Regions from separate parts of the Solibacillus sp. FSL W8-0372 genome, predicted to be linked through region 1. Evidence: riboswitches for the same ligand, from Rfam matches in the RefSeq annotation. Region 1 holds a riboswitch; the other holds the start of a gene.
The links. A riboswitch is a leader RNA that binds a small molecule or an ion and turns the genes downstream of it on or off. The one in region 1 is predicted to bind FMN.
Positions count from the first base shown of each region.

Region 1 (15,592 bases):
AGCTGTCGCAAAAACTGATTGTTTATAACCAAACAACGGTCCGAAAAGCGCTAAAATAATTAAGACAATTGCCAAAGGATATAAGAACATTAACACCGGTACTGCATATGTAATAATATTCGTTAATCCGACATTTGCTATAACAAACGATACAATACATAGCAATACAACAAATGCTTTATAGCTCACTTTTGGAAATACTTCATGGAAAAATTCGCTACACGACGTAATCAGCCCAATACTTGTTTTGAGACAGGCAAGTACAATAATAATAGCCAATAAAATCGCACCGTACGAGCCAAAGTAATAATCTGCTACAGCCGCAAAAATTTGACCGCCATTCTCATAAGTTCCTATCGCTGTTACACTCGATGCCCCCATATAAGTAATGAGACCGTATATTAGCATCATAAGAGCCATTGCAAAAACACCTGATTTCCAAGTCGCTTTTGCAATTTCCTTTTTATCAGTAATACCCGTACGCTTGATGGCATGTATCACAACAATACCGAATGCTAGTGAAGCAAGTGCATCCATCGTATTGTAACCTTCTTTAAACCCTGTCATAAACGCCTCATTTATATACGCCCCAGCAGGCTCGACAAAATTGCCCATCGGCGAAAATAAACTAATTCCGATTAATACAAACAGAAAAACTAAAAATGCCGGCGTTAAATATTTGCCGATAATATCCATAATTTTCGCTGGATTTAATGAAAAGTAAAATACGATAGCAAAAAATACAAAACTAAACACTGCAAGCCATAATGTAATTTGTGATGGATCGATGAAAGGTTCGAAACCAACTACAAAAGGCACCGTAGCAGTACGAGGAATGGCAAAAAACGGTCCAATCGTTAAATACAATGCCAACGCAAATAGCAAACCAAATACCGGGTGTACTTTACTTGCTAAATCACGCAATCCATTGCTTCCAGATAAACCAATTGCAAGAATACCTAAAAACGGCAGCCCTATTGCCGTTACTAAAAAACCAATTAATGCAAGCCAATAATTCGTACCTGCTAATTGTCCCATTTGAATCGGGAAGATTAAATTTCCTGCACCAAAAAACATACCAAACAGCATTGTGCCAATAACTGCGTATGTTGAAAATGGTATTTTTTTCTCCATCGTCATCTCTCCTAAAGAAGTCATATCATGTTGGTCTTTTGACGAAATAGCCCGATTTTTCACAACAATGTACATTATGATAACAGTGAATTACTTTGAATTCAATAGCAATAATTATTCCCATATAACTTTATATACATATCCTAACAATCTTCTAGCAAATAAAAAGGAGTTATGTCATAAAATTAATTGTACATGACATAACTCCTCACTGTTTATTAAGTTAAGCTAAATATTGTCTGCGCTGTTGTTCAATCCATACACGCATTGAACGATAAATCATTGTCACGACAACTAGCATCATAATTCCTTTAACAATATTAAATGGTAAAATACCTAAAACTATCGTTTCATACATATCATATTCAAACCCTAGTAAATAAGTATACATCGGCAAGAACGCTACGTAGTTTAATATAGCCATCCCCAACGACATTACAACTGTTGAAACGACTAAGCCTGAAATCAACCCTTTTGCGGAAGGGAATTTTTTATAAATATAGTAAGCTGGTAAAATGAATAATACGCCTGTTGCAAAGTTTGCCATATGACCAACCGGAATTCCTTCTGGCGCCCCTGTATAAATCCAATCAAGTACATTCTTTACTAATTCAACAAGAATGCCCGCGACAGGTCCCATCGTAATCGCCGCAATTAATGCAGGAACATCACTAAAATCAATCTGCAAAAATACAGGAAACCAAGGTAATGGGAAGTTCAATAACATTAAAATGAACGAAATCCCACTTAGCATTGCGATAGTTACAAATGACCGTAACTTCAAAGTTCTCTTTTGCATAGAAATCTCTCCTCTTTGCTGATTCCATCTCGCAAGAAGAAAGGACGTATCAAATCATTCATGAAAAAACCCTTATGCAAAAAAGAGCATAAGGGAGAAATAGGCACACTTAAATAAAAGTCTACTCATGCCTTTGTAGTAACTTCCCTTAAATTTATGTATACGAAAGATATTTCGCTCATAATTAAGGAAATTATTAACGGTACTACAAAGCACGACATTTTCATAAAATGACGACCGTACCTTCACCTTCTCCCATCCAGACTATACTGTCGGCTTTGGAATTTCACCAAATCCTGCACACAAAAGTGGCTCGCGGGCTCGAAAAGTTTTCTGTAACGTCCTCCAATTAAATGGTCAGAGGTTACAACTTTAATTACCGCCGGTCGGGAATTACACCCTGCCCCGAAGATGAATCAATATGAAATTATGCAACAAAATACTTGTTACAATTTCTATTATATATATAAAAACGGAATTGTAAAGACCATTGCTTACAATTCCGAGTAAATTTATTTGAATTGATTAAAAATTATAGAACAATATATTTCCCGAAACTGGCTTCTCTAAAGGTTTCGTAAAGTCAAAGCCACTCCAATTTTCTTGCACAATTTGTTCAAATTTAATTTGCTTATCAAAACTTGAAGCCGTTAATAATAACCCTTCGATCATACGCATCACTTGAGCGGGATCATATTGTTCCAAATCAAGCGCTTGGTCGAATGTTACTGTTACAATATCCCCTTTATCTTCTACTGTTAACGAAACTCCAGGTAAAATGACTGTACGATATATATCATTGGCTTCGGTTGTCATATTATTTATCGCATCCGTTACGTTTGGGAAGGTCATTCGGAAGTTAGGACTTAAATAAACTGCCCCATCCCTCATTTGATACATAAAATAATTATATTGTGTTTGTTCACTTTTCAATGGTATTGACTGTCCCATTTCACCAACATGATCAAAATAAGCGATTTTTCCATTAGCATCTTCAATTTGTACTTCTTCATACGAATTGCCAAATGTATCTACAAGGGAACCGAAATAATTCGATAATGTAGCCGAACTTGTGTCATATCCGTGGTCCTCGGGTAATGTGTGAATAAGTTTATTTCCTTCTTCACGCAATTCGCCTTTTAACGGATGATACTCATTAAATCCAAGCATTTGCTCATCCAGCAATGGACTAAACGTTTTATAAAGCTCCAATGCTGTCGGTTTATCCGTGCCAAGCTTATCAACAACAACTTCATTAGGAATTAAAATACTCACAGGAACACTTTCTGCATCGTCCCCAGCAAGACCAATTTTGAATAAGGTCACGCCTTCAAGCTGGCTTTCATAAATTAAAGTTTGTTGACCTTGTGTATCCATTGAAAAATTAGAAATTGTCGCGGATTCACTTTTTGAAGTTGCATCTCCAGCCCTACTCATTTTGGCACTTTCTTCCGATTCTGTAGTCGCCATATCAAATGTATTTTCCATAGAGATAGACTGATCATTTCCTAAAAACTGTGCACCAATCAAAACTATAATAAATAAGGAAGCGATAGATACTAGAAGCGGCGCCCAGCGAATCCCTTTTTGCGTAGGCTGTTGTATTTGAGGCGGCTCTTCACTAAATGCTCCTTCATCCTTTAAACGATTAAATATTTCATCCTTTGTTCGATGATCGGTTACTTTTGGGGCCTGTTTTAGAAGTTGCTCCAGGTTCTCCTCATCCCAACGCTCCTTTTTCATAATGAATTCGCCTCCTTTCCATCTTGAGCTTCCAATAACTGTCTTAAATTTTTTAATGCCCGGTGCTGCGTCGTTTTTACTTTACCTGTGGTCCATCCTAATATATCAGCCGTTTCCTGTATCGAAAGTTCCTGAAGATAGCGCATAATAATCACCATTTTCTGATCCCCCGAGCATCGTTCCAATGCTAGCAGTAATCGGCTTAGTTCATCGTTTAGTTCCATTGACTGTTCTGGTGAAGGGACAGAGCTTACAAGCTGCTCTGTTTCCCAATCAAATGCGGTAAATGCATGCTTATCCCGAACCTGTTTCTTTCTGAAATAGTCAATTGCCACATTTTTTGCAATTGAGAAAAGCCACGTTTTTTCAGAGCTTTTTCCTTCAAAGCGTTCATACGATTTCAGTACACGTACATACACTTCATGGGAAAGATCCTCCGCCGCTGTACGATTTTTTACTAAATAAAACAGAAAATTAAAAACATCCTGATGATACATATCGTATAATCGATGGAATATGGACTGTTGCACCCATCCCACCTCCGTTCTAATAATTTGTCGTTTTCAAACAGTAAAAGTTACAATACCCTGTAATATTATATGAATAGCTTGTTAAAAATAAAAGTTTATCACTTTGAGAACAAAATGATAAACTTTTCTTACTACAATTTCGTTAAGTTAGTGGTAAATAAAATGTAAAGATTGTTCCTTGTTGCTCCACACTATCTACAGAAATCGTACCGTTATGTGCTTCTACTATATTTTTGGTTATTGCTAACCCTAAGCCTGTTCCACCTTTTGAACGTGTACGTGCTTTATCCGCTTTATAAAAACGTTCAAATACGTATGGTAAGTCATCTTGTGGTATACCTTGGCCAGTATCACTCACTTGAACTTTAGCAAATTTCTGTTCATTTGTTATCGATACTGTAACTGAACCTTCAGCCGGTGTATGGCGGATTGCATTATCGATTAAATTCGTTAACACTTGCTCAATGCGATCTTCATCAATCGGGATAAGCGCATCCTCCGAAAAGTCAGTTTCAAAATGAAGTTGTACATGATTTTCTTTAGCTGTCTGATCAAACTTATGCGTCATGCGTTCGATTACCGACACTAATGGGACATCATCTTTATAAAGACTCATATGACCCGACTCCATTCGTGCTAAATCCAATAAATCCGTAACGAGTCGGCTCATTCGTTGGGACTCATCATAAATAATACGAATCATATCAGTGCGTTCCTCTTCTGTTGTGACAACACCATCTATAATAGCTTCTGAATAGCCTTGCAACATCGCTATCGGTGTTCGCAACTCATGCGAAACATTGGCAATGAAATCCGACTTCAGTTTTTCCAGCTTTGTTTCCTCTGTTTTATCACGTATAACAGCAACCGCACCCCGAATCGAATCTCCGCTATAGAGTGGGCTGATCGTAATACTATAATAAGATTTCCCCATCTGCAACTCTTCGTCCAGCTGATCTTCAAAACTTAGGACATGATCAAGCATTTGATAGAGCTCTTCCGGAATCGGCTTCGAACTGTTTAAACCTTTTTCAACAAACCATTTTTGAAGCAAACGCTCCGCCGGGGGATTACTAACTAAAATTGTTTTATCACGATTAAAAGTGATTACCGAATCTGTCATCGATGTTAAAATACTGGATAATTGCTCTTTTTCCTGATTAATCACTTCCAAATGATGCTTTAATTGACGGCCCATTTGGTTAAAGGCTACTGCCAGCTGACCAATTTCGTCATTCTGTTTTATTTCAATTTTAGAATCGAATCGACCCTTTGCCAATTCAAATGCGTGTTCACGCATGTTCCGTAATGGCAACGTTATTTTGGAAGAAAGGAAAAACGCAAATATTGTCGTCAATATGAATGCAATGGCCGCTGCCAAAAAGACAATTTTCGTTGTTTCATTACTTGTTTGATTTAATGCGTCCGGGTTTTTGTAAATAAATACTGCCCCGTGTAACTCTTCGTCACTTTTTAATGGAAAGCCAAGAACGATATATTTCAAATTTTTATTTTCTTCAATATTCGAAGGCAGGAGAAGCTCTTTAACAATCGGCTCACTTGATTCATAAACTTCCCCTAAATCCTCGTTCGAAATAATATTTTTCTGTATTTCCTCTTTATTCAATCCCTCTTGCATTGAATACAGTACTTCATTTGGATTTTTCGCGATGAGGACATTTGTCGTTTCCGTTAATAACTCGGAGATAATTGCGAATTGTTTATCATCCAATTCATCCTCATCAACAATACTGGCTATAGCTGCCGCAGTTTGTCTCAAGGAAATTTCAGACTGTTCATTATGATAGCTTTCAAGAAACTCCAGCATAAATACCGTGAAAATAAACAGGACAAATGAAACGAGAAGCAAAATGGTTACCCATAGCTTCCCGACAATACTTGTTGCTATTCTAATCATTTACTACCTCAAATTTATAGCCGACACCCCAAACAGTTACAATCATTTTCGCCGCATTTTCAGAGACACGGTTTAACTTTTCACGTAAACGTTTAACATGGGTATCTACCGTACGAAGGTCGCCAAAGAAATCGTAATGCCATACTTCTTTTAGCAGTTGTTCACGGTCAAATACTTTATCTGGTGCTTTTGCTAAAAAGTATAATAATTCATATTCTTTTGGTGTTAAGTTCACTTCTGTACCATCCGCTGTTACACGGTGTGCATCGTGATCAATAGTTAAGTGCGGGAATACAACTAAATCCTTAGATGAAGAAGCATTCGCTACCGGTGAAAATACCGCTGATCGACGTAAAATAGCTTTTACACGCAGCACAACTTCGCGCGGACTGAACGGCTTAACAATATAGTCATCAGCTCCCAGTTCAAAACCTTGAACACGGTTTGCTTCTTCTCCTTTTGCTGTTAACAAAATAATCGGTGTTGTTTTCTTTTCACGCAGCTCAGCGCAAACTTCTAAACCGTCTTTTTCAGGCATCATAATATCCAGTAAAATACAATGATAATCTTTTTCTAGCGCCATTGAAAGTGCTTGTTCTCCGTTTTCTGCTTCTTCTACTGCGTAGCCTTCGCGTTCTAAATACATCTTTAATAAACGTCGAATGCGGTCTTCATCATCTACAATTAATACAGAAATATTTTCAGACACTGATGTTGCCCCTTTCAAAACTCTTCTCTTTCTCTACTCCATTGTACCTTTTAAAAGTACAATTGAAAAGAAAAGCTCAATCAAAATGATTGAACTTTTATAACTTTATGATATTTTAATAAACTTAAGCGTAAGAGTGTAAACCAGCAATTACTAAGTTTACGACAACTAAATTAAATAGAATGATTAGGAACCCTATTACCGTTAACCAGGCAGTCTTTTTGCCTTCCCAGCCTTTTGATAGGCGTAAATGTAAAAATGCTGCATAGAACAACCATGTAACAAGCGCCCAAACTTCTTTTGGATCCCAGCCCCAGAAACGTCCCCATGCTTTTTGCGCCCAAATCATCGCAAAAATCAGTGCTCCAAGCGTAAATATTGGGAATGCAATTAAAACTGTACGATATGCGATTTCATCCATCAATGTAGAGTTTACTCGCTTTACCAACGGCTGGAACATTGTTGCTACCTTTCTTCTAAAGATGAGACGGATCAAAATATAAATCACCGTACCAAATAGAATGGACCATACTACTGTTGTTAATTTTCGTGCATCAATTAGTGCAGGCAATTCTACTAATGGTGTCATGCGATCTTCTGTTAACTCTACATACTCATTCATGCCAAAGATTGGCGGCATCAAATATGTTGAAGTGCTTACTTTATCCAAAGTATCGACATATTCATACTTCGCTTCATAATCCATGACATTGAATGTTACCGTTGCTGCCACGAAACCTACAATTAATACACAGCAGAACATAACCGTTTCAAGCCAAAAGCTCTCTTTTGAGCGTTCATTCATATTTACATTTTTCAGTAAATAAATTAGACCCGCTACCGCACTGATTCCAAAAATGGATTGACCTATTGCTGCCGTAATTACATGAATTGTTAACCAGTGACTTTGTAATGACGGTACTAACGGACTTACCTCTGTCGGGAACATTGAAGCATAGGCAATGATTAGGAGTGCGATTGGTAAAGCTACTACACCTAATGCCGACACTTTATACATAAAGAAAATGACAATGAACGATAAGATGATGAACATACCGAATGCTGTCGTAAATTCAAACATATTACTAACTGGTGCATGTCCTGTATAAATCCAACGTGTTATGAAATAACCTAATTGTGCAACAAAACCGATAATTGTAACGGTGATTGCCAATTTACCGTATTTGTCTGCTCGACTCGCCGCTGTATCATTTTTTTCTTTAATTGCTCCTCCAAATAGGAATGTGCCAAACAAATAACAAAAAAATGCAACATACAGTAAATAACCACTTAAATCTATTAAACTCATAAGGTTTTACCATCCTTTTCTGTTTCAACATGTTCACTATTTTCCGATTCCAGCTGATCTACGTATTGTGGTAAATGGGCATGTTTCTTTAAGGCCTCTAAATCCTTCTTCATACCAAACCAGTTTTTGTTTGTATGGGCTGCTAAACGAACTGTACCATCTTCCAATTGTTCAATCCAAATACGACGGTGATTCCAATACGAACCGATTACTACACCGATCATAAAGATAATCGCTCCAACTATAAGTAGAGGAATTGTGCGGTCGTATCGGACCATTAAGCCCGACATGTGACGTGTTTCTACATTGGAAAACTTCATTTTATACATGTTGTTACCTTCAGGCTCTAATGTTTGCTGAATGGCTACAAAACTCGTTTCTCCTTCTGGTTTCTCAGGAGTACTCATTTTAAATATAAATGCCGGATTATTCGGTGTTTGTGTTGCAGTTTGCGGCACACCTTCCTTAAACCCAGAAAAATCAGGATAGAAGCCCATTAATTCTACTTTAGCTCCGTTATCCAATAGGTATTCGTCTTGAGGATTTGTTAAATCTATACTAACTTGCCCAAGTGATTCTTCAGTTTCTTTAAGTGTTAAATCAAAAACCATTGTTTTAATTTCATTCAGCCTGAAGTCCATTTGATAAACCGCATAACCTTCATGCTTTAATGGATGATTCACTCGAATATTATATTGCTTTACTTCTTCTAAATCTTCAGCTTGTCCGGGAACAGCATTTTCCTTTTGTTTATATAATGTAACATCCGTTTGATAATTTTTCGCCACTACGTTAATTCCTTGTTTAATCTGCTCACCTTGTGGATCGTTATCGTATGTTTCCAATATAAATTGGTCATTTTTCAAAAAATAACCATCCATACCCGGAATTGCCCGTGTTTCTCCTTCACGTAACCAGATAGACTCATCTACGTAGAAGCCAGGAACTAAATGAAGCATAACAGCTATTATAAATATGATAAGTCCAACATGATTTATATAAGCGCCGTAACGAGAAAAACGTCCACGCTCTGCCAATATTGCGTCATCTTCACGGCGGACATTATATTTTAAATTTTTTAAAGTTTGTTCTACAAGCTGTAATGTTTGGCCAGTATCCTCACCCGGTTTACCTTCACTGTAGATGCGCTGACGCTTCATAAAGCTTGTATGTCTTTTCACTCGTTGATTCTTTAAAGACTTATGTAATGGAATACCACGGTCAATACTCGCAATAATAATGGACACACCTAGCATTAATACAAGTATTTGGAACCAAAGGGAAGAATAGAGATCCGATAAACCTAACGCATAATATATTTCCCCAAACCAGCCATATACATCTGAATAGTATTTTTCCTTCTCTGCATCAGTCGCTACACTAACGTAAAACTCCTGCGGTAAAATCGTCCCGATAGAAGCTGCCACTAAATTTATTATGATAAGTGAAATACCGACCTTTACACTCGAGAAAAAATTCCAAATTTTATCAATAATCGATTTGTTGTAAGTTTTTGAACGAATGGCTGTCCCTTCGTACCGCATGTCTGCAATTTTTTTGCTTTTTTCCTCCATTGTTAAAGGAGATCCACATTTTTGACAGAGATTAGTACCTTCAGGATTTTCATGCCCGCATTCACAAAGTATTATATTCATTGCGTTAAAACTCCTATTCCGGCTTTATTGACTCCATATACTGCGCGATTTTTTCCTCGCTCATTTCACCAGTTATAATACGGTCAACAGTACCATCTGGTTTAATAAATATTGATGTAGGAAGAGGTCCAATGCTGTAGGCTGTAAATACGCTTTTCGTTTTGTCGATTGCAACCGGGAAGTTCATCCCCATATTGGCAACATACTTCTTAACTTCAAACTCAGATTGGGCGAAATTGACAGCAATAATCTGTACACCTTTATTAGCAAATGCTGTGTATTGACGAGTCATAGCAGGGAATTCTCGTTCGCATGGTTCACACCAAGTTCCCCAAAAATTTAAAACGACACCTTTTCCTTCGTAATCTTTTAATCTATGTTTCTCACCATTCAAATCTACTACTTCAAAATCAGGCGCCTGTGCCCCTGCTTGTACTATTTCTATTTTATCTTTCGTTACAGCACCATAAATGGTATATCCGATTGCTATTGCTAAAATTGCTAGTATAATGCCACGTGTCACAGAACGTTTTCTTTTTTTATCCAAACAAAAAACCTCCTTCCTTTTAGCAACTACTGTTGCCTATTATAGCAAATAATTACAAAATGATAATTCTTTTAATTATGAATGATTTATGAACGTTTCCACTATTTTAATTGTTGTAATCTAATTTTCCTGTTTCAGCCAGTACGCGCAACAGTTTTACTTCATGCTTTGTTAGCTGACGATATTCACCAGGCGACAATCCTGTTAGATCCAAAAATGCAAAGCGCTCACGTTTTAACTTCACAACCGGTGTCCCAATCGCTTCGAACATACGACGCACTTGACGGTTACGCCCTTCATGGATTGTGATTTCACAAATTGCTTTTCCGGCACTTTCATCAAAGCTTGTCATACTTACTTTTGCTGGAGCCGTTTTCCCGTCTTCCAGCTTAATGCCATTTTGAAGTTTCATTAGCCCTTGCTTTGTTGGAATCCCTTTAACACGTGCAATATATGTTTTATCTATTTTAAATTTAGGGTGAGTCATTAAGTTTGAAAAATCCCCGTCATTTGTTAATAGTAGTAAACCTGTTGTATCATAATCCAAACGACCTACCGGGAAAATCCGTTGATGAACATGCTTTTTGAAAATATCTGTTACTGTTTTACGACCTTTATCATCTGTTACAGCTGAAATATAGGCACGTGGTTTATATAATAGGAAATATACTTTATCCTCTTTTTCAAGCTTTACGCCTTCTACTTCTATCGTGTCCGAGTTCGAAACCTTTGTTCCTAGCTCTTTTACCACTACTCCATTAACTTTTACTTTACCTTCTACGATTAATTGCTCTGCTTTACGTCGTGATGCAACGCCTGCATATGCAATCACTTTCTGTAATCTTTCCATAAGTTCACCTCATTGATTGATAAACTGCAAAGACGCACGCTTCTACAGCATTCGAATTTGCACTTTTCCTTTATTGCTATAAATATTTTGAAGAAAATTAAATCTATAACTCGTCATCCACAACACGTACGCCATAAATTTCCTTAACGAATAAAAATTATGGCATACTTTCAATACTTATTAAAGAAATTTCACTTTTCAAACAATACGTTCGATCACCTTATCGTGACTAATTTGGAGGCGACAAGTACATCATCTGCATATAAAAGCCAAACACCTCTATTTGAATCCTTAAGTCTTGAAATCTTTACGATGTGCTGGAAGTTTGGCCGTTCTTTCTTATGAAGAAGCATTTGTAATGGTTCATCTAGTTCTATCGACAATCCATTTGCATTGTATTTCCCTGTTTTCACAATTGTTTGCTGCTCAAAATTCTGGTCAATAAAATCCGCCAAATTACGGTGGACATTCCAGTCATTTCCTTCATTAATCGTGACGACAACAAATGATTTTTGTTCCCGTTCGAAAAATGTTGCAAGTGTGCGCCCCGCTACTTTTGTATAACCAGTTTTCCCGGCAATTGCGCCAACTTTTTCATGCATAAGGCGGTGCTTATTTTTCCACTGTCTACCATCCGAAAAATGTTGTGTGGAAGCAATTTTCTTAAACTCCGGATTCTTCATCGCAATTTGCAGCATTTTAGCCGTATCATATGCAGAGGAAAGGTGGACTTCATTGTGTAACCCTGTTGGATTTGTAAATGTCGTTTCTTGCAGACGGTAAAGCTGTGCCTTTTCATTCATTAGCTTCACAAAGCCTTCAACTGATCCACCAACATGTTCTGCCAATGCAGTAGCTGCATCATTTCCTGACTGCATCATTAAACCGTGTAGCAGATAGTCAATTGTATATGTCTCATTTTCAATTAAATAAATGGACGATCCTTCTACCATTGAAGCTTCCTTTGAAATAACCACTTCATCGGAAAGGTCACTATTCTCCAAAACAACTAATGCAGTCCAAATTTTAGTTAAGCTGGCTATCGGCAATCGGGCATGCTCATTGACCCCCATTAATGTTCGGCCGTTTTCCGCATCAATGACAACATAGCTATTACCCGCAGCCTCAATTTGCGTAGAATTGCTAAATAATACAAACAACATAACAATAGATACAAACCACTTTTTCAACAAGTCACTCCTTTAATTTTGATTAAATGTTTCCTGGAACTTCGTTAAAAATAAATCTGTAGGCTGATCATCTTCCTGATCGACTTCTTCCGGTAATGGCGGCAACTCATTAATATTTTTCAAACCAAAATAATTTAAAAATTCTTTTGTCGTTCCATATAAAATTGCACGCCCTGTCCCTTCAGCGCGCCCTACTTCCTGTACAAGTGCACGTGAAACTAACTTGGCTATTGGTCGTTCACTCTTCACACCCCGAATATTTTCCAGCTCGGCGCGTGTAATTGGCTGCTTATAAGCTATAATCGCCAATACTTCCAAAGAGGCTGCAGTTAATACTTGGTTTGTCGGATTTTCAATCAGCTTTTTCAATGTGTCGTTTACTTCTGGCTTTGTTGTTAATTGATAAGTACCAGCAAGTTGTTTTAAAGCGATTCCGCGTTTTTCATCATCATTGTACTGAGATTGAAGTTCGCTTAATCCTGCCTCTATATCCATTGCTTCCACTTCTATATATTGTGCCAGTTGTTTTATGGTCATACCTTCATCACCTGCTACGAATAACAGTGCTTCGATTCTACTCAGTAATTTGTTCGAATTCATCGTCTATGTCCTCCTTTTGCAGTAATACCGATAAATCATCGAAGTTGTTTTGTTGTTCAACAATAACGATTTGGCGCTTCATCAATTCTAATAATGTTAAAAAGGTTAAGACAAGCATTGGTTTATCATCTGCTTCAAACAATTGTGTAAACATTACTCTTCCGCCTGAACTTTTCAAAATATTTACAACAGAGCGCATCTGGTCTTTTACAGAAATCTCCTGCCTTGCTACTCGTGTAGACAATGGCTTTCTCAATTGTTTACGGCGCATTAGTTTCTGAAACGCACTTAGCATGTCATAAACATTCACATTCTGATCAAAAAGCACCATTTGTTCATCTGGCATAAATTCGGATAAATCACTTGGCGCTTTTGTAAAGACTTGCCCGCGTTCTGTTTCCAACTCCTGAAGTTGTACAGCTGCTTCCTTATATTTTTTATATTCGATTAAACGAGCGACAAGCTCTTCACGGGGATCGGCTTCATCCACTTCGAGTTCCGCGGTATCGATCTCACCTTCGTTAATGGGAATAAGCATGCGGCTTTTAATAGCTAATAATGTAGCCGCCATTACTAAATATTCACTTGCTTCGTTTAATTCCAAAGTTTGCATCGCATGGATATGATCAATATACTGTTCTGTTAACTCCGACATCGGAATATCATAGATATCAATTTCCAAGCGATGAATTAAATGTAATAATAAATCTAGCGGCCCACTAAAGGCATCCAGTTTCACTTCGTAAGACATAAAATACCACCTATCCTAATCAATTGCGCCTCGATTGCTTTTCAGGAAAAAATATAATGCTGGAAAAGTTGAACCGAAATTTATCATAAATATGTAAATTAAGCTATAATTGAAATTTGCATTTACTAGTTATTTTTATTCGACACGGTTCTACAAATTAAAGCAGAACCTATTTAATTAGTATAGATGAAAGGAGAACACAATGCATCCTTTGTTTCACCCACTGTTTATCGATTATTGTGCATATTTTAATGGCAATGAGGACTACTTTGAATGTCATGAAGTATTGGAAGAGTATTGGAAAGAGATTGCCCCAAAAGAAAAGTTTCATCCGCTTGTTGGCTATGTACAACTTGCGACAAGTATGTACCATTGGCGAAGGGAAAACTATAATGGTGCAACACGTATGATGAGTAAAGCAGTCTTAAACTTTGAAAAAAATAGAGATAGCCCATTTTTCGATTACATTGATTTCAAGGAACTCCTTACAGTTATGAAAAATAGACTGCGAAAAATGCAGACAAATGAACCGTTTCTGAAATTTACACTACCTCTTGAAAACGAGCAGCTTCAAACATTAGTTCAACAAAAAATAAGTATATGTACGCCTATGGACGCACACTTTATTTTCAATAAACATATGCTTCGAGACCGTACAGAAATACTTGAAGCAAGACAAATAAAAAAAAGAAGTCGACTGAACTAGTCGGCTTCTTTTAATATAGTTATACACTTTTGGACAAATGCACTTGTATCTTCGTTTGGCTGAATATTTTTGAATCCCATCTCTTGGAGCTGACGCAGCATTGTTAATGCAATACCTTCTCCACGATAGGATGGAATGACAGTAATATGTTGAATTGTTGTAGTATCATCCTCTTCCGCAATTCCTACTGCCCCCACATATTCTTCACCTTTTTTCCATAAAAAAAGTGTCCAATTTTCATTTTGCTCATAGTGATGAATGGTCTCCATTAAACGTTTAATGTCTTTTTCCTGAGGCATTAACGAAATTAATCCCATTGCAATCTTTTCAAGTGCTTTTTTATATCTTACTAACATTTTAACATTCCCTCAATTCTACCATTGCAAATCCTAACAAAAGTCCAGTGGAAATGCAATAACACAATTTTCCAACGTCTAATGTAAAAGGCACTTATACTAGTTTGAGAATTTGTAAATAAATGGACTAATAATATAAATGAAAAGGAGTGACCAAATGATAATTCCTATTAACAGGCCGAAACCCCATTTCGCTTGCTTCGATAATTTCAACGATTATTCACCCTTTACCAATGTTAACGGCAGATCATTTACTACAAGATTCTCGTAGCTTTCTCGCTTAATTGCAAGTTGATGCACACCATTTTCGACGAATACTACTGCTGGTCTAGGAACACGGTTGTAGTTCGAGGCCATTGAATAGCCATATGCACCTGTACAGAACATTGCTAAAATATCGCCAGTTTCTGCATTTTGCAATGCTGCATCAATAATTAACTTATCCCCTGACTCACATAATTTCCCTGCAACAGTATATGTATTTGTTTTAGCTTCATTAGCTCTGTTCGCAATAACCGCCTCATATTTCGCATCATATAGTGCAGGGCGGATATTATCGCTCATACCACCATCGACTGCAATATATTCACGCACACCCGGTACTGTCTTTTGTGATCCTACTGTATAAAGAGAAGTACCCGCATCCCCTACTAAAGAACGACCTGGCTCAATCCAAATTTCAGGCATTGCCAAATTGAGTTTTGTACTTTCAGCTTTTACTGTCTGTATCATATCCGCTACATATTCATGGGGCTCTAGTGGCTTGTCCTCTTCTGTATATCGGATTCCAAAGCC
Region 1 covers NZ_CP150204.1:1,162,980-1,178,571, reverse strand. The annotation lists gene brnQ (branched-chain amino acid transport system II carrier protein) at 1-1,134, opposite strand, end outside; gene MKY13_RS05670 (ECF transporter S component) at 1,358-1,933, opposite strand; FMN riboswitch at 2,177-2,350, opposite strand; gene MKY13_RS05665 (hypothetical protein) at 2,459-3,676, opposite strand; gene sigX (RNA polymerase sigma factor SigX) at 3,673-4,206, opposite strand; gene MKY13_RS05655 (ATP-binding protein) at 4,349-6,124, opposite strand; gene MKY13_RS05650 (response regulator transcription factor) at 6,117-6,833, opposite strand; gene ccsB (c-type cytochrome biogenesis protein CcsB) at 6,958-8,142, opposite strand; gene MKY13_RS05640 (cytochrome c biogenesis protein ResB) at 8,139-9,797, opposite strand; gene resA (thiol-disulfide oxidoreductase ResA) at 9,811-10,344, opposite strand; gene MKY13_RS05630 (pseudouridine synthase) at 10,451-11,194, opposite strand; gene MKY13_RS05625 (D-alanyl-D-alanine carboxypeptidase family protein) at 11,410-12,384, opposite strand; gene scpB (SMC-Scp complex subunit ScpB) at 12,397-12,984, opposite strand; gene MKY13_RS05615 (segregation/condensation protein A) at 12,959-13,735, opposite strand; gene MKY13_RS05610 (DUF309 domain-containing protein) at 13,938-14,441, shown strand; gene MKY13_RS05605 (GNAT family N-acetyltransferase) at 14,438-14,797, opposite strand; gene lysA (diaminopimelate decarboxylase) at 15,014-15,592, opposite strand, start outside.

Region 2 (15,592 bases), 810 kb from region 1:
TCTATACAACTTCAGCCTGTACAGAGACAAATTGGCCGACAGCTCTATATGAGCAATTATTCAAAGATACATATTCGCAGAAGCAGCTTATCTTTTCATGTTGGGATGAGAAAAAAGATGCTATTTCTTTTATGGAAAAGCAAGGTTTTAAGCTATTTAGGAAAACGTATATGCCTGATTTAGAAGTAGGGGCTTTATTACAGCAAATGCCGACTGTTCCAACCTTTAAACAATATGAATCTCTAAATGATGTCCTGCAAAACGAGGAGAAGAAACGAGCCTTTCTTACACAACTAAAGGAAAACTATGAGAACACACATTTACATAATCCTGTGCAAACATATACGTGGCAACAGTGGGGAGAAATATTGCTCGATGATGAACCTGATCTAGATTATAGCTATGTTGTATTTGAAGGAGCTCAAGTAGAGGCGTATATTTTGTTGCATAAATTAGGAAATCATTATGAAGTCGGATGGACTGGATTTCAAGGAAATACCGAAGATGAGTGGAAATTGACAGCTCTTTTCAAAACACAAATGGAACTGTTACAGGGTGAAGGAATAAAGAAGGTTTCTATTGAAATAGATACAACAGATAACAGCGCCTTTTCATTATTCAGCTTTCTGGATTTTAAACAATTTCCTAGCTGGAACAGTTATTCACGCAAAATCGATAGGGGTAATTTAAATGATCAAAGCAGTGATATTTGATTTAGACGGTACATTATTAAACAGGGATGCATCGGTTAAGCAATTCATAGCGAATCAATATGACCGTTTCTATCACCAACTACATTCTATTAATCGGCTGGATTTTTTAAACCGATTTATTGAACTGGAACAAAGAGGTTATGTATGGAAGGATAAAGTGTATCAGCAGCTCGTACAAGAATTCAGTATTGAAATCTCATGGGAAGTCCTGCTTCAAGATTATATAGCCCATTTCCATTCTCACTGTATCCCTTTTGCCCTTTTGCATGAAATGCTTAATGAGCTGAAACAGAGAAACCTCCGATTAGCAATCATTACAAACGGTTTCGGACAATTCCAAATGGATAATATCCATGCACTCGGTATTACACACTATTTTGATACCATTTTAGTGTCAGAGTGGGAGCAAATGAAAAAGCCGCAGCCTGAAATATTTCATAGGGCACTGAAACAACTTAATGTTCAGCCTGAAGAAAGTATATATATAGGTGACCATCCTGTAAACGATATAGAAGGGGCGCAGCGTGTGGGCATGAAAACTATTTGGAAAAGAGATCCGTATTTTGGTTCAGTAACTACACCTTATATAGTTGATGATTTAGATGAAATTATAGGTATTGTAGAAACGATCAATGAATCCCAATCCAGTCTGCTTTGATGAGGAGGTATTTTATATGCATTTGGAAGAGGTTGTACAAGTACTGCTTGCAAGTTTAAAAGGAAACCCTTTAGTGAAGGCTGTGTTTTTAAAAGGATCGATAGCGCGTAATGAACATGATTCTTTCTCAGACATCGACTTATATTGCCTAGTAGAGGAAGACGATGTAACTGGGTTTTTGCCGCATCGCCTGGAGCATTTAAAAGCTTATAAAGAACTGATTTTTAGGGATGATATTTTCATAGTAGCGCCCCAAATATTAGGCGTGTATGAAGACTTCATTCACATCGACTTTTATACGGTTACTCCAAAAACACTTAATGAAAAAGATCATATTAAAATACTTTATGACCCCGAGCATTATTTGAGTGATTACGAACCATCTCTTCAAGCATCACCTGCGCAGTTTATCGATGCAGTGGATGATTCGATTTGGTTTTTATATCAGTATAACCAAAGCGCTAAGCGTGGAAATGATTTATGGTGTTGTCACCTGCTTCACCTGTCGTTCGGCAACATCGGTACCATTTTGTTGCATCACTACTGTCCTGAAAAAGCTATATTAGGCTTGAAAACATTAGAGTCTGCCATACCAGGGGACAAGGCAGTACAGATGCACAACATTATGAACCATATTGGCGTCAATACTCATAAAGAAGCTGCACAGTATATGTGCCATCTACTTGAACAGGAAAAGGAATGGATCTTTTCTAAACTAAAGGAGCCGGAAAGAATTTTGAAATTTTGGGAGAGAGTGATGCAAATTATATAGCAAAATAATGAACATTTTGTCCATTAAAGTCCAATCATATAAGCCTCTTTCCTAGATACATACCATATATGTTTGTTAGTATGAAACAGAGATGAATTTAAAAGGGTGAATTTGATGTATAAAAAAATGTTAATCGTATTCAGTGCAGCTACTATTTTATCTGCATGCGGAAATAGCGCCGATGCTGAGAAAGAAGTAATTGAAGCGCAATTTGAATTGCATGGGGATTATGCAAATTTACCAGAATACCAGTATATCCTAGAAGAAATTGAAGCCGACCAATATAATTTCAATACAGTAAGTGACAATGATGATAAGCGTGTCATTACGATTCAAGCGGATCGTGAAAATTACCGATCTATTTATGTTCATAAAACATCTCGCTTAATCATCCAGCATGAAGGGGATCAAGGCGAAATATTTAATGAAGAAATTGATTGAAGTCATATATAACTAATTCAAAGTCCTCCTACTAGTAGCGGGGATTTTTTACTCTATGCTAAGGGGGAAGTACTATATTTATAGTTAATACAGTCATTTTATGGATCGTTATATCCACACTTATTAATACATATTTAATGACATTTCCTATACCCGCTTTACATAAAAAAGCTTATCCTGCCAACTATCTGATTCAACAAAATAATCGGATAGATTTCCAAAAAAATACGGAATGTGCGGCTTTTTCAACAGCGTATATTCTTCGCCATTTTGGTATGGAGGCAGATGGGGAAGCGTTATACACACATTTTCCTAGTAAAACGATGGCCGGCAATGTATATCCTAAGGGAATTCGTACGGTGTTAAGAAAAAAGGGCTTTAAAACAAATTATTATAAAGGGAATATCGACACATTAAAATACGAAGTTAGTAAAGGTACTCCTGTAATAGCTTTTATTAAAGTACATAAAGATTTCAATAACTTGCATTTTGTCCCGGTTGTAGGCTACGACAAGGAGTATATTTACCTTTCAGAGTCTTTAAAGCATCTGGTGAATAGTGAAGGTGAACACAAGAGTTATAATCGAAAAGTTCCAATCGAAGAATTTAAAAAACTATGGGATATAAAGAGAATGCATATGCTTTTTTATAGCAATACGTACTTAGCGGTTCATCCAATTCAAAGGAGGGATGAGAATGCTTAAATTTATCGATGATATGGCTGGGGCTATATTTGATATTTTTAAATATATCTGTTATTTTTTTGCCGGCGCAATAATCGTTGGTACACCACTATATTTAATTGCTAAATTTTTTGAGTGGTTTTTTTAATGGAATATATGAGGTCCGAGTATGTAAGAAAGCTGTTCAAAAATAGAACAACTTCCTTCCTATATTAACTTGCCAATACTTATTTTACTTCAGAAAAAATAAAGTTTGTTTTTGTTTGTGCAAATAATAGTAGTTCATCAATAAAAAGTTCCGCGTTTTCAAGTGTCGAGAAATGTGCTTTTAACATAAAACAGGCATTCCCTGCAATTCTATAACAAAATTCTACATTTGAATAAGACAAAATATGTTGTTTGAATTCCTCGTAACGGTTATTTTTAATTGTTGCTTCGATAATTGCAGCAATAGGAAATCCTAGGTTTTTCGCATTTAAATTAACGGTGTAACCTGTAATAATTTCCTTATCTTCTAATTGCCTTACCCTTTCTCTAACAGCTGGTGATGTTAAATGAACGCGACGACCTAGCTCGCTCATTGATAATCTACTATCTTTTTTTAGTTCTTGTATAATTAATTCATCGATTAAATCCATCTCGAATAATCCTTTCTATTTTTAAATAGTAATCATGAAAACACATTAAATGAATTATGTGAAACTGTCTATAATTATTCTATCCTAAAACAGGAGGGATGAATAATGACAATTATAAAAATGAACAATATAGGGGATACACCATTTCAGCAATTATTTGGCTTCAATCTACAAATTCAAGAGCAATGGGCTAGTTTAGGAGAGGCGCTTGAAAAAGATGGATTTTTATCTGCAACATTAAAAGAGCAAGTTCGTAGAATACTCGCACAAGAAAACGGCTGTCAATATTGTAAAGCAAAACCTGACCCACTACTTTACGATGAAAAAACAGCTATATGTACTGGATACGCTCAAGCCTTTTTGAAAACAAAGGGGCACACACCATTGAATGTTACGTTAGTTTTAAAAGAATATTTATCGGATGAAGAAATTAGTGAACTTCTTGCTTTTATATGTTTTACGACTGCTTCGCAATATTTTGGAGCCTTAATGCAATTGCCGCCTTCTCAATAATCTTTAATGATAAGGTGTTCCACTTTGGAAATATGTAAGAACAATAATTAATAGGCGAGGGTAAAAAATGATAAATTTTTTAGGGACACAGAAAATAGAAACCGAAAGATTAATCCTTAGAAGGATGGAGATATCCGATATTCAAAAGGTGTTTGATCACTGGCTTTCAGACGAGCGGGTTTCTGACAACAGAGCGAGCGCAGCACATAGGACCGTTTCAGAAACAAAAGAAAGAGTAACAAAAATTATAAGTAATTATGCTAGTAATGAATTTTGTTGGTGGGCAATTGAGCGGAAAGTTGATAGAGAATTGATTGGAGAAATCGATTTGTATGAATTCGATAACGCTACCGGAAACTGTGAAGTAAGCTATTCGATTGGATATGAATGGTGGAATCAGGGGTATGGGACGGAGGCGTTAAAGGCGGTTGTGGAATTTGGGTTCAAATATATGAACCTTCATAAAATTTCTGCTGCACATAATACTGACAATCCTGCATCAGGTAAAGTAATGAGTAAGGCAGGGATGGTTCAAGAAGGAATTATTAGACATATGATTCGCAATGCCAAAAACCAATACAAAGACTGTGTTATTTATGGAATACTTCAGGAAGATTATTTTAAAACTAACGATTAAGCCAAAAATATATTCATTAGGTTACTGTAATAAAATATATAGAAACCTTACAAGGTAGTTATCAAAATATGTAGCCCATTGTAAAGTTCAATGGGCTAGGACAAAGGGATTCAAGTTTCCCGGTTCGGTTAATACGTGTCCTTAAACCGCTCCGGCTTTTTCACATAGCCTTCAATTATAAATCCGCACTCCGTACAAATAATGTATTCAATAATAGACCCAAACCCTAATTTATTGACGAGGGACATGACACTATGACCACTGTGCTGGCCTTTTCCTAATTCCGTCGAACCGCATTTTGGACATTCACTTACCTTTGTAGAATGGCTCAATTTCTTCACTCCTCATTTTGCTATACTGATTCCGTTACTACTTCCGAACTTTCTGTCTCCGGTTGCTTGTTTTCCTGAGATTGTTTTGCATGTTTTTGTATAACGTTATTTATATTAAAGAAAAGTCCCATTACGATAATGGAAAATACCCAGCCCGCTACTTTTTTATAGATGAGCATGTCCCCATATCCGTCGATACCATATTTATTTAGCAGAAATGCCGTTAATCCTGCCATAACAAGACCTCGAATAATAAACACCGCTTGGATGATTTGGAACCATTGGAAAATACCCTTTTGAAAAAATAAAGTTTTGCTGTCTTTTCGGTCATAGCCCTGCAAATACGCAAAATCAACCGCGATATATAATGTAAAAGGACGCTTCACAACGAACAGAATAAAATATATAAATGTATAAAAAAGTCCTAAATAAATTCCGTTAATAATCATTTGCTCTGCTGAACCTGACAGTAAATCCACAGTTGTACCAATTAGCATCGAACCTAAAATAAATAACCCCGTTATATTAAATTGTCTATCCACAATAAATCGGTAAAGGGTATAAACAATACCAGGAACGGTTGAAAGCAGCATGGCAACATAATCCCCTAAAGGTTCCCTACCAAAATTCCAAATAATATAGGGTAATGCCGCATAAAATAGCAACTCAAGTAAAATAGAATTTTTATTCGACTGTGTTTTTTTTGCCATAGAATCCTCCATATATATCAAATGTAATTACAATTATTCTCTAATAAAATTCCACTTGATTGGTGGGCTACGGCAAGACAGCGCTAAAGCCACAGATACGTGTCTTTATCACTGCCTTTATTGCCGTTTGCGAGGCCCACCCATCCCAAAATTTTGCCCTCGTTATAAGGTGAAAAACAACCAATCAGCCGCTTGCGCTATCGCGAGGCGGCATTTTGTCATCCCCAACTTATGGTGATGAATCAATTATAAACCCAATTGTAATAAAATGGATTATTTTATTTCCTGAGAAATTGAATGAAAATTAAGAAAATAGATAGAGAAGTTATTTACAATACTGCAATGCAATTAAACTAATTTTGATAAATTAGAGATTAAAGGCAATAAAAAGTACAGTGCAACAACCGTGTAAAATAATGCTCTTTCTCTTCTGGCTATAAATGAAATACATATAACAATAACCGAACCAGCTGTTAATGCAGAAAAGAAAGGACTGCTTAACAGAAAGCTAAATATTATGGAAATAAAGAAAACGAAATAGGAAAAGCTTTTTAATTTTGAAAAGAACCCTAGAGCGCCGGTTTCTGTAATTTTCCATTGACCTAAATAATTATGCTGATTTTTATTAGGTTTTATCGATAAATTTTCCTGGTCAAACCGCACGTAGATCGGCTGCATGTATGGTACACATCCTTTTACTGCCTCGTAGCCCCAATAAAAAGGCTGACCGTCAATTTGAAAAGGCACGATGGGAGGATATTTCGAATCGACTATAGTTTGTTTATCCAGATCATTATATTTAGGGGAAAGATACAGCTCTGCATCATTGGAAAAAACAACTCGCTGCTGTTCTAATTGCCCGAAGTATGCGGTCCATTTTAATGTTCGAACATTACTGAATAAAAATTGAGTTTTTTTCTTCTTTTGAATATAGGCCATGCTGCAATCAACCGGAATCCAGCCCGTTTGTTCGTCAAAAAATTCGTTCCACACATGTGCATTCATCTTGCTGTTTGCCCAACTGCCTACAAGGGATCGGCACGGGATACCAATAGAACGGCAAAGGGAAGAAAACATAAAAGCATACTCGCCACAATCACCTTGCTTCGCCTCTAAAAAAGACTTGATGCCTCTCCCCTTAGGCGGGTACATATATTTAAAATGATTGACTACATAATGGAAAATTGCCTTCGCTTTTTCCATTGTCGATACAGCGCCAGCCGTTATTTCATGTGCTAGATTCCTCATCTGTTCATCCACAACAACAAGTGTGCCGCTGCGTAAATAAAATGCCTTTTCTTTATTCGTAAGTATTTTTTGTTCGTTTTGTTTATACGTATCGATGGAATAATTCATTTGAAACTGTTCATTTTCTTTTAAAGTAAAATAAAAGAGTTCATTGTTCCCGTCATCAATTACTTTTTCTTCAGGAGAATGAGTACAAATCACGTCAGGATGATCCATCGGTAAAGTAGTCCATATCCTTGTTATACCTTTATTTGAGTTATGATACGAATATGCTATATTGACAATGTTTTTCATTATAGACACCTTTTCTTTTCCTAGTTTTTAAAAAATTCTGGATATTTTTATATACGGATGCTCACCTTAAAAGTTTCATTTTAATTAACGGAATAGCAAGTTAGTAGAGGTAAATGGAATGATAGTTATGGAAGCAAGAAGGTCCGAAATGACTATTAGTATTCTAAATAATCTATGTTACAATAATTTTCAAATAAAATAATTTCCTTCGGGGTCGGGTGAAATTCCCAATCGACGGTGATGAGTTTAACTCTAAGCCCGTGAGCCGCTTTTTGCGTGCAGGATTTGGTGCAAGTCCAAAGCCGACAGTATAGTCTGGATAGGAGAAGGAATAGCAACGCATTTTTGAAAATTTGATTTAAAATGTGCTTTTTTGCTATACACTTTTCCCGTCGCACCTACGTGACGGGATTTTTTTATTGATCATTTTATATGAATTTCCTTCGGGGTCGGGTGAAATTCCCAATCGACGGTGATGAGTAAATCTCTAAGCCCGTGAGCCACTTTTGTGTGCAGGATTTGGTGCGAGTCCAAAGCCGACAGTATAGTCTGGATGGGAGAAGGAAGCAATATCATCAGTTTTTTGAAAAATGTAGTCAAAAGGCTTATTTGATGCTGCTAAATTTTCCTCTCATCGAACTCCGAATTCAATCGGGGTTCTTTTTTTACTTTTAAAAAGAGGTGAGTAGGATGTTTACAGGAATTATTGAAGAGTTAGGAACTGTGGAGCAGATTAGTCAGTCCACACAAACGATGGAATTAGCCATTCGCGCAAGTAAAATTTTAGAAGATGTAAAGCTCGGGGACAGCATTGCGGTGAATGGAGTTTGTTTAACGGTGAAACAATTTACGTCCAATTCATTTTTGGCGGATGTGATGCCTGAAACTGTTAAAGCAACAAGTATGCAACAATTGACTGTAGGCATGCATGTCAATTTGGAACGGGCAATGCTGGCGAACGGCCGTTTTGGCGGACATATTGTATCTGGCCATGTTGATGGTGTCGCAATCATACAGCGGAAAAGACCAGTTGCAAACGCGGTTTATGTAGATTTAGCGATGGACCGTAATTTAATTGCACAGTGTATCGAAAGAGGTTCTATTACAGTCGATGGCATAAGCTTAACGATTTTTAATATGACAGATACACTCGTTACCATTTCCTTAATCCCTCATACATACGAACAAACTGTGTTGGGCTATAAAAAGGCCGGGGATGTTGTGAATATTGAAACAGATTTGATCGGGAAATATGTGAAAAAGCATTTACAAAATCAAACGGCAAGTACGATTACACAGGATTTTCTGCAACGTACAGGGTTTTAAAGGAGTGGAAAAAGATGAATACGATTGATGAAGCAATTCAAGCATTAAAAAATGGTGAAATTATTATTGTTGCCGATGATGAAAATCGAGAAAACGAGGGTGACTTTCTCGTGCTGGGGGAATTTGCAACACCGGAAAATATTAACTTTATGGCCCTTCATGGGAGAGGGTTAATATGTACACCTATATCTCCAGCCATCGCTGAAAAACTATGTCTTCATCCAATGGTCCAAAGTAATACAGATACATATCAAACGGCTTTTACGATTAGTATCGATCATATTCACACAACGACAGGAATCAGTGCATTTGAACGTTCAGCAACGATATTGGCATTACTTGATCCAGCAGCGAAGCCGGAAGATTTCCACCGTCCTGGACATGTTTTTCCGCTCATTGCAAAACAAGGAGGCGTAATAGAGCGCTGTGGTCATACAGAGGCAGGGGTAGATCTTGCAAAATTATGCGGGTCGATGGAAGTGGCGGTCATCTGCGAAATTATGAATGAAGATGGTTCAATGGCGCGGATGCCACAGCTTGAAAAACTCGCACTAAAACATCAGCTGAAATTTATTACGATAGAAGATTTAGTTCAATATATAAAAATAAACACAATGGTTGTATAAGAAGGAGCAGATAAAATGGGTAAAACATTTGAAGCACAATTAGTAGGTACAGATTTAAAAATCGGAATCGTTGTCGGCCGGTTCAATGAATTTATTAATGATAAATTATTAAGCGGTGCAATTGATGGATTAAAAAGACACGGTGTAAATGAAGATAATATTGATACTGCCTGGGTACCAGGGGCATTTGAAGTACCCTTTATCGCAAAGAAAATGGCAGAAGCCAATAAGTATGATGCAGTAATCGGGTTAGGTACAGTCATTCGCGGATCAACAACACATTATGATTACGTATGCAATGAAGCAGCTAAAGGCATTGCCAAAGCGGGTTTGGATACTGGGGTACCGGTTATTTTCGGAATTGTCACAACTGAAAATATCGAGCAGGCAATTGAACGCGCAGGGACAAAAGCGGGGAATAAAGGATATGACAGTGCAATGTCTGCTATAGAAATGGCGAATTTAAATAAGATGTTTTAGTTTCATAAATAAAAGGGCTTTTCGGAAAAGATTCATTCAAATTTTCGAAAAGCCCTTTTTTCTTTTATACATTTCTTACATAGCTTCATCAATCCATAGTGATTATTTTTATGTAAGTTGGGTAAATAACTGTGAACACTTTATGAAAGAGGAGGTATTATAATGGCCGCTAAAAAGGAACTAGCTTTACATGAGCAACTTGAAGTCCATGAATTACTGATTTTTAAAACGAATTGTGTGACAAAAGGGAAATTGTTTGTTGATCTTGTACAGGACAAAAAGTTAAAAGAAATTCTTGAAGAGGATTTGGAGCTTTCAGTAAAAGCAATTAAAGATTTAAAAAAAGTGCTTGCTGACGCAAGTAAATAATACGTGAGGTGAAAAAAATGGCGACAAAAAAATCAGAAACTCAAACTGAAGAGCTAAATGTATCGATCATTGATGATATGGCAATTGCGACAGATTTACTGCTTACATCGAAAGCTGCAGTCAGAAGTTTAGCGGTAGCTATTACAGAAACAGCAACACCTTCTGTGAAGAAGCTGTTACGTCGTGAGCTTGATAATGCGATTGACACACATGATAAAATTGCACAGTATATGATTAAAAATGAAATGTACCATGCCTATGATTTACAAGAGCAGATGGAGCATGATCTGGAAAAAGCGGATATTGCATTAAAATTAGCGAAATAATAGTTTAAAGCGGCTGATATTTAATCAGCCGTTTTCTTCAGCCTAAAACTGTCGTATCGATTAACATTCATGCCTTTTTCGATTTGATTTGGAAACGTTATTTAGAATGATTCTGTATGCTTTATCAATCTTTTAATGGAAGGTTAGACAACAATAAATTGATTAGGAAACCACTGATGGTAAATATAATCGTCCCGATCAGCACCTTTACTAATGACACCTCGATATCCACAATATGATCAGTCTCCTGTGTTATTTCAAGTACTGTCCACCAGTTATCGATTGAGGATTCATATATGGCAAAGTATAACCATATTAAAAAACAGAAGGATACAAATATAAAAATCCCCATTTTTTTATTCATAACACACCTCCTATACAACTTTTCGCAAAATCAGAATGTTATACCCATTTAATCTTTCTGATATTTTTTATTCTGAATAGCAAAGAAAATCCAAATCATTACTAAGAAACTAGCAATTCCATTTATCGAAGAAAAATTTATTTTAAATATCCACCTAATTATGTCTTGGCTAATTATAGATATTAGTGTCAAAACGCTGACTAATAGCAAGGAGTGTAATATTAATTTTGGGAAACGTATTTGAGAAAGTCGTGGGAAATTCATTATATTATCACCTAGTATTGAAGAATTCTAATAATTCAATTATACACTTTATTAGTAAGGGCGCCTCTATTATTGTGAGTTATTTTATTCCGAGCAGGTGACATATTGCATGAATTTTAGTGTGGTCTTTAATAAAGATTGATAATTAATCTGTAAGGATTACAATTTTCTTATTCCACAAACGGGCCATTATCTTGAATAACGCCTAATAAGAAAAACTGGATATTTATGTTAATATATAGAGGGTCTTGTGAATAAGTGAACTTAAACTAAGCAGGTTAGGTTGAAAAAGCGTCCAATTGATAGGGGGATTTAGTATCAGTGAAGAAGTTAAAATATCTGAGTTTGATTCCATTATTCTATTTTGTCTTAATCCTTTCAGGTTGTAATGAGCGTGTAGACAATTATTACTTGTCGTTAATGGGTGAAAGTGATAATTGGAGTTTAACAAACTATGAAATTGTTCTAACTCAAGAGGACTTTAAAGCAGGTAACGGAACATTAAGAATCAAAGATGAGAATGAATATATGATAGATTGGTTTGAGTTTATTACCCATGTAGTTATTAACAATAAAGATACAGTAGTTCATCACAATATGGAAAGTGGCCCAGGTACAGATTTAACAGAAAAATCGACTGGAGCAATTGAAGGGCCAGCGTACTTTAATGAAAATAAAGCCCCGATAACAATTGAGCAAGTTGATAGCATCTATATGATTGTTAAATGGAAGGATAATAATAACTGGAATGTCAACACTAAACTGGACAAAAATTATAAGGGTTGCAGCTTGAATTCCACAGGCGTTAAATAGCCAAGTGTTCCGTGAATTCGTAAGTTGTTAAACCAATGGACGTAATCTCCAAGTTCAAGAGCGAGCTGTTCAAGAGAGGTGAAGTGGGCTTGATTAGCGAATTCTGTTTTAAATACCTTGAATGTTGCTTCAGCCACGGCGTTATCATAAGGACATCCCTTCATGCTCAGTGATCGCTGGATTCCAAACGTTTCAAGTGCCTCTGAAATTAGTTTGTTATCGAACTCTTTTCCACGATCCGTATGAAACATTTTGACGTCATGCAGGTTGGCCTGAATGCTCGAGATTGCTTGATATACAAGCTCTGCTGATTTATTTTTACCAGCACTGTAACCTATGATTTCACGATTAAACAGGTCGACAAATAGGCATACATAGTGCCACTTTTTTCCGACACGGACATATGTTAAATCGCTGACAATGACAGCTAACTGTTCTTCTTGATTGAATTCGCGTTTCAATTCGTTCTTAACAGGTGCTTCGTTACAGCTTGATTTATATGGCTTAAATTGAGCTACAGTATAGTTTGAAACAAGCCCTAGTTCATTCATAATCCGTCCAATTCGACGACGGGAAACCTGTTTTGGTTTAGATAATCTCATTAATTCTTTCTTGATTTTACGTGTACCGTAATTATTGCGGCTTTCTTTAAAGATACTTGCGATTTCCTTTGTAAGTGCTATTTCTTCAACTTTCTTTTCACGCTTCCCAGAAAGGTCGGCATGGTAATAATACGTGCTTGTTGGAATATCTAGGACGGCACACATTGCTGATACCGAATACTTGTGAGTGTTATTACGAATCACATTTATTTTCGTCCCATGATCAGCGCCGCTTGCTTTAAAATATCGTTCTCCATTAATAAACGTTGGTTTTCCTTGCGTAATCGAGCCATTTCATTTTCTTCTTCTGTTCGATTATCCTTCGCTGAAAACGAACCTGTTTCCTGGTGATTCTTAATCCAGCGATCTAACGCAGAAGGCGTAATATCATATTCTCGGGCAATGTCTGCACGAGACTTACCGTTTTCATAAAGCTTCACTAATTGCAGTTTAAATTCGGGTGTAAATGTTCGACGTTGACGTGTCATAATAGCACGCTCCCTTTAATTGATAGTCTAAGTTTACAATCCCTTATTTTATCTGTCCAACTTAGTGTAGCCTATTCAAACAAAGTTGAAGAGAGAATCGATTTATATAACAAGATAAATAAAGAACATTCTTTCTTAAACTAACGAGAGATTTTAGTTGAATAACAAACTTCCACAATCGGGCGCAATTCTTTAATAAGGATCACACCACTTTTCATTAAAGGGCCATATTGTTGAATAACATTTATATAGGGTAGTGTCTGAATAGATTAAAATTTCGCCGATAAGAAATATGTTAATAAGCAAGATGGCACCATGGTAAGCTATTTTTAAAGGGGGAGTTTAATTAAGTGAAAAGAAAATTATTTTTCAGACTTTCAATAGGTTTGAACATATTACTCGTGGCAATTGTAGCTTGGGGAATTATAAAGATGAACTTCGTAAAGGAGCAAGTTGTTGTTACAGAAGTCCAAAGTAATTTAGTAGAGTTGGAAGGCTTGATCGCTAACCAGATGGAAGATAATTGGTCTGAACCTAATTTGGTTACAACTGAATTAGGCGATGTATTAAACGGTATTTGGCTTGGAATGACAACTGGCAAGCAATTGGGAACGCTTTCTAAAAGTGAAAAGGAAATTCTTGAACATTTATATTTCAAGTTAAACCAATTTCCAACTGATGAATTATATAGATTTGCTGATTTAACCGTAGAAGATAAGCGGAACTTTGAAAACTTAAGGGAAGCACTTCGTGAAGTTGGATTAGGATTACGTATTACTAGAAGTGCCAATATGAATTCTTTTATGAGCCAAGCAGAAGCGTTAAATAATAAAATTGAATCCCCATTAGTTCCAAAATGACAGTTTGTTAACCAACACCCCCAAATAATTGAAAGTGGGGTGTTTGCGATAAACTCACTAACTCAACCCATGCTCCCCAGAATATTATTTTATAGGACCTATGTAGCGTATATTTTAAAACCGTGTTATGTTATTTAAAGAAATACAATAATTACAAGCAGCGTTTTTTTCAAAAGCATTGACAAGATGAAAATTAGCAATTACTCAAAGGAGAACAACAATGTATAAACTCAATTCAAACACAGCTATTCATCCGACGTTACAAAACTATTTAGATGTCTTACCTTTATTCCATTCGATGTTACCAGACTTAGCTATCGGATTAACTGATACAGAAGAATGGATCGCTTACTTTCCAGGGCGAAAAATAGATATAGGAGCGAGACCAGGTACTAAAATAAATCCACAAGAACCTCTAGCAGATTGTATTAAAAACAACAAATTAATACAGGATGAAGTTCCACCGGAGTTCTTTGGACTTCCTTTTACCGGCATAGCTGCACCTATATTAGATAATGGTCAGGTAATTGGAGCACTAGCGATTCAATTACAAAAACAAAATGAAAAACAACTTAGAGCGATTTCAGATGAGATTGTACAATCACTTGAAAAAGCTAATAACCGTGTTGTATCAATCACAGATAGCTCAGAAGGTCTCTCAAAAATCAGTGATAAATTGTTAGAACAATCCACTCATGCAATGGAAGAAGTGAAAAATACAGATGAAGTATTAAATTTCATTAAGAGAGTTGCTGATCAAACAAACCTTTTAGGGTTAAATGCCGCTATTGAAGCAGCAAGGGCAGGGGATAAAGGTCTTGGCTTCACAGTAGTTGCTAATGAAATAAGAAAACTTTCTTTTGAAACCGTTTCTTCAACAGAAAAAATAAGACAAACACTAACGAACATCCAAAATTCCGTGAATGAGATTACAGCTTCTATTCAAGAGGTTGTGGTTGTTGGACGTGAACAAGCATCCTCTACTGACGAAATTTCAAACATTATGACTAAGATTGAATCTATGAGTAAAGAGTTAAACAAGTATGCTTCCGAATTATAAAAATTAGGAACGTTAAAAATATACATATAATATGGATTTCCAAAAATAAAAGCGAAGTAGTACCTTAAACAAGGAGCTACTTCGCTTTTAACTTATAATTAATGATTAAGTTCGATCATTTATAGTAAAGTTTGATAAAAATTTGTTTGAATTGATTAAGCGCTATGTGTATGAATTACATTGGCACTTACCTGAAGAAACAAAACGGGATGCAATATAGTGGCTTGATTCACTCCTCCTCTAATTGAAATGACAGTAAAAAACATTTTAAAAAGAGAAGGGGAACAATTTGATTACGGAAACCTTCATCAAGATAATTCGTTTAAATGAAAAACATTGGAAAATAAGGAGGACACTATGAAGAGAATTAATTCT
Region 2 covers NZ_CP150204.1:1,969,573-1,985,164, reverse strand. The annotation lists gene MKY13_RS09845 (hypothetical protein) at 1-713, shown strand, start outside; gene MKY13_RS09840 (HAD family hydrolase) at 691-1,371, shown strand; gene MKY13_RS09835 (nucleotidyltransferase domain-containing protein) at 1,388-2,143, shown strand; gene MKY13_RS09830 (hypothetical protein) at 2,258-2,584, shown strand; gene MKY13_RS09825 (cysteine peptidase family C39 domain-containing protein) at 2,722-3,288, shown strand; gene MKY13_RS09820 (hypothetical protein) at 3,281-3,415, shown strand; gene MKY13_RS09815 (Lrp/AsnC family transcriptional regulator) at 3,495-3,905, opposite strand; gene MKY13_RS09810 (carboxymuconolactone decarboxylase family protein) at 4,011-4,418, shown strand; gene MKY13_RS09805 (GNAT family N-acetyltransferase) at 4,486-5,055, shown strand; gene MKY13_RS09800 (transcription initiation factor TFIIIB) at 5,184-5,387, opposite strand; gene MKY13_RS09795 (VC0807 family protein) at 5,408-6,097, opposite strand; gene MKY13_RS09790 (transglutaminase-like domain-containing protein) at 6,446-7,639, opposite strand; FMN riboswitch at 7,840-7,974, shown strand; FMN riboswitch at 8,075-8,208, shown strand; gene ribE (riboflavin synthase) at 8,330-8,965, shown strand; gene ribB (3,4-dihydroxy-2-butanone-4-phosphate synthase) at 8,980-9,591, shown strand; gene ribE (6,7-dimethyl-8-ribityllumazine synthase) at 9,607-10,071, shown strand; gene MKY13_RS09770 (spore coat protein) at 10,234-10,440, shown strand; gene MKY13_RS09765 (spore coat protein) at 10,458-10,766, shown strand; gene MKY13_RS09760 (hypothetical protein) at 10,891-11,130, opposite strand; gene MKY13_RS09755 (hypothetical protein) at 11,716-12,207, shown strand; one part of gene MKY13_RS09750 (IS3 family transposase) at 12,168-13,051, opposite strand; one part of gene MKY13_RS09750 (IS3 family transposase) at 13,051-13,297, opposite strand; gene MKY13_RS09745 (hypothetical protein) at 13,648-14,157, shown strand; gene MKY13_RS09740 (methyl-accepting chemotaxis protein) at 14,378-15,217, shown strand; gene MKY13_RS09735 (DUF2975 domain-containing protein) at 15,575-15,592, shown strand, end outside.
Region 2: it holds a riboswitch for FMN, as region 1 does, so the genes downstream of both, ribE (riboflavin synthase) here and MKY13_RS05670 (ECF transporter S component) in region 1, are expected to answer to the same signal.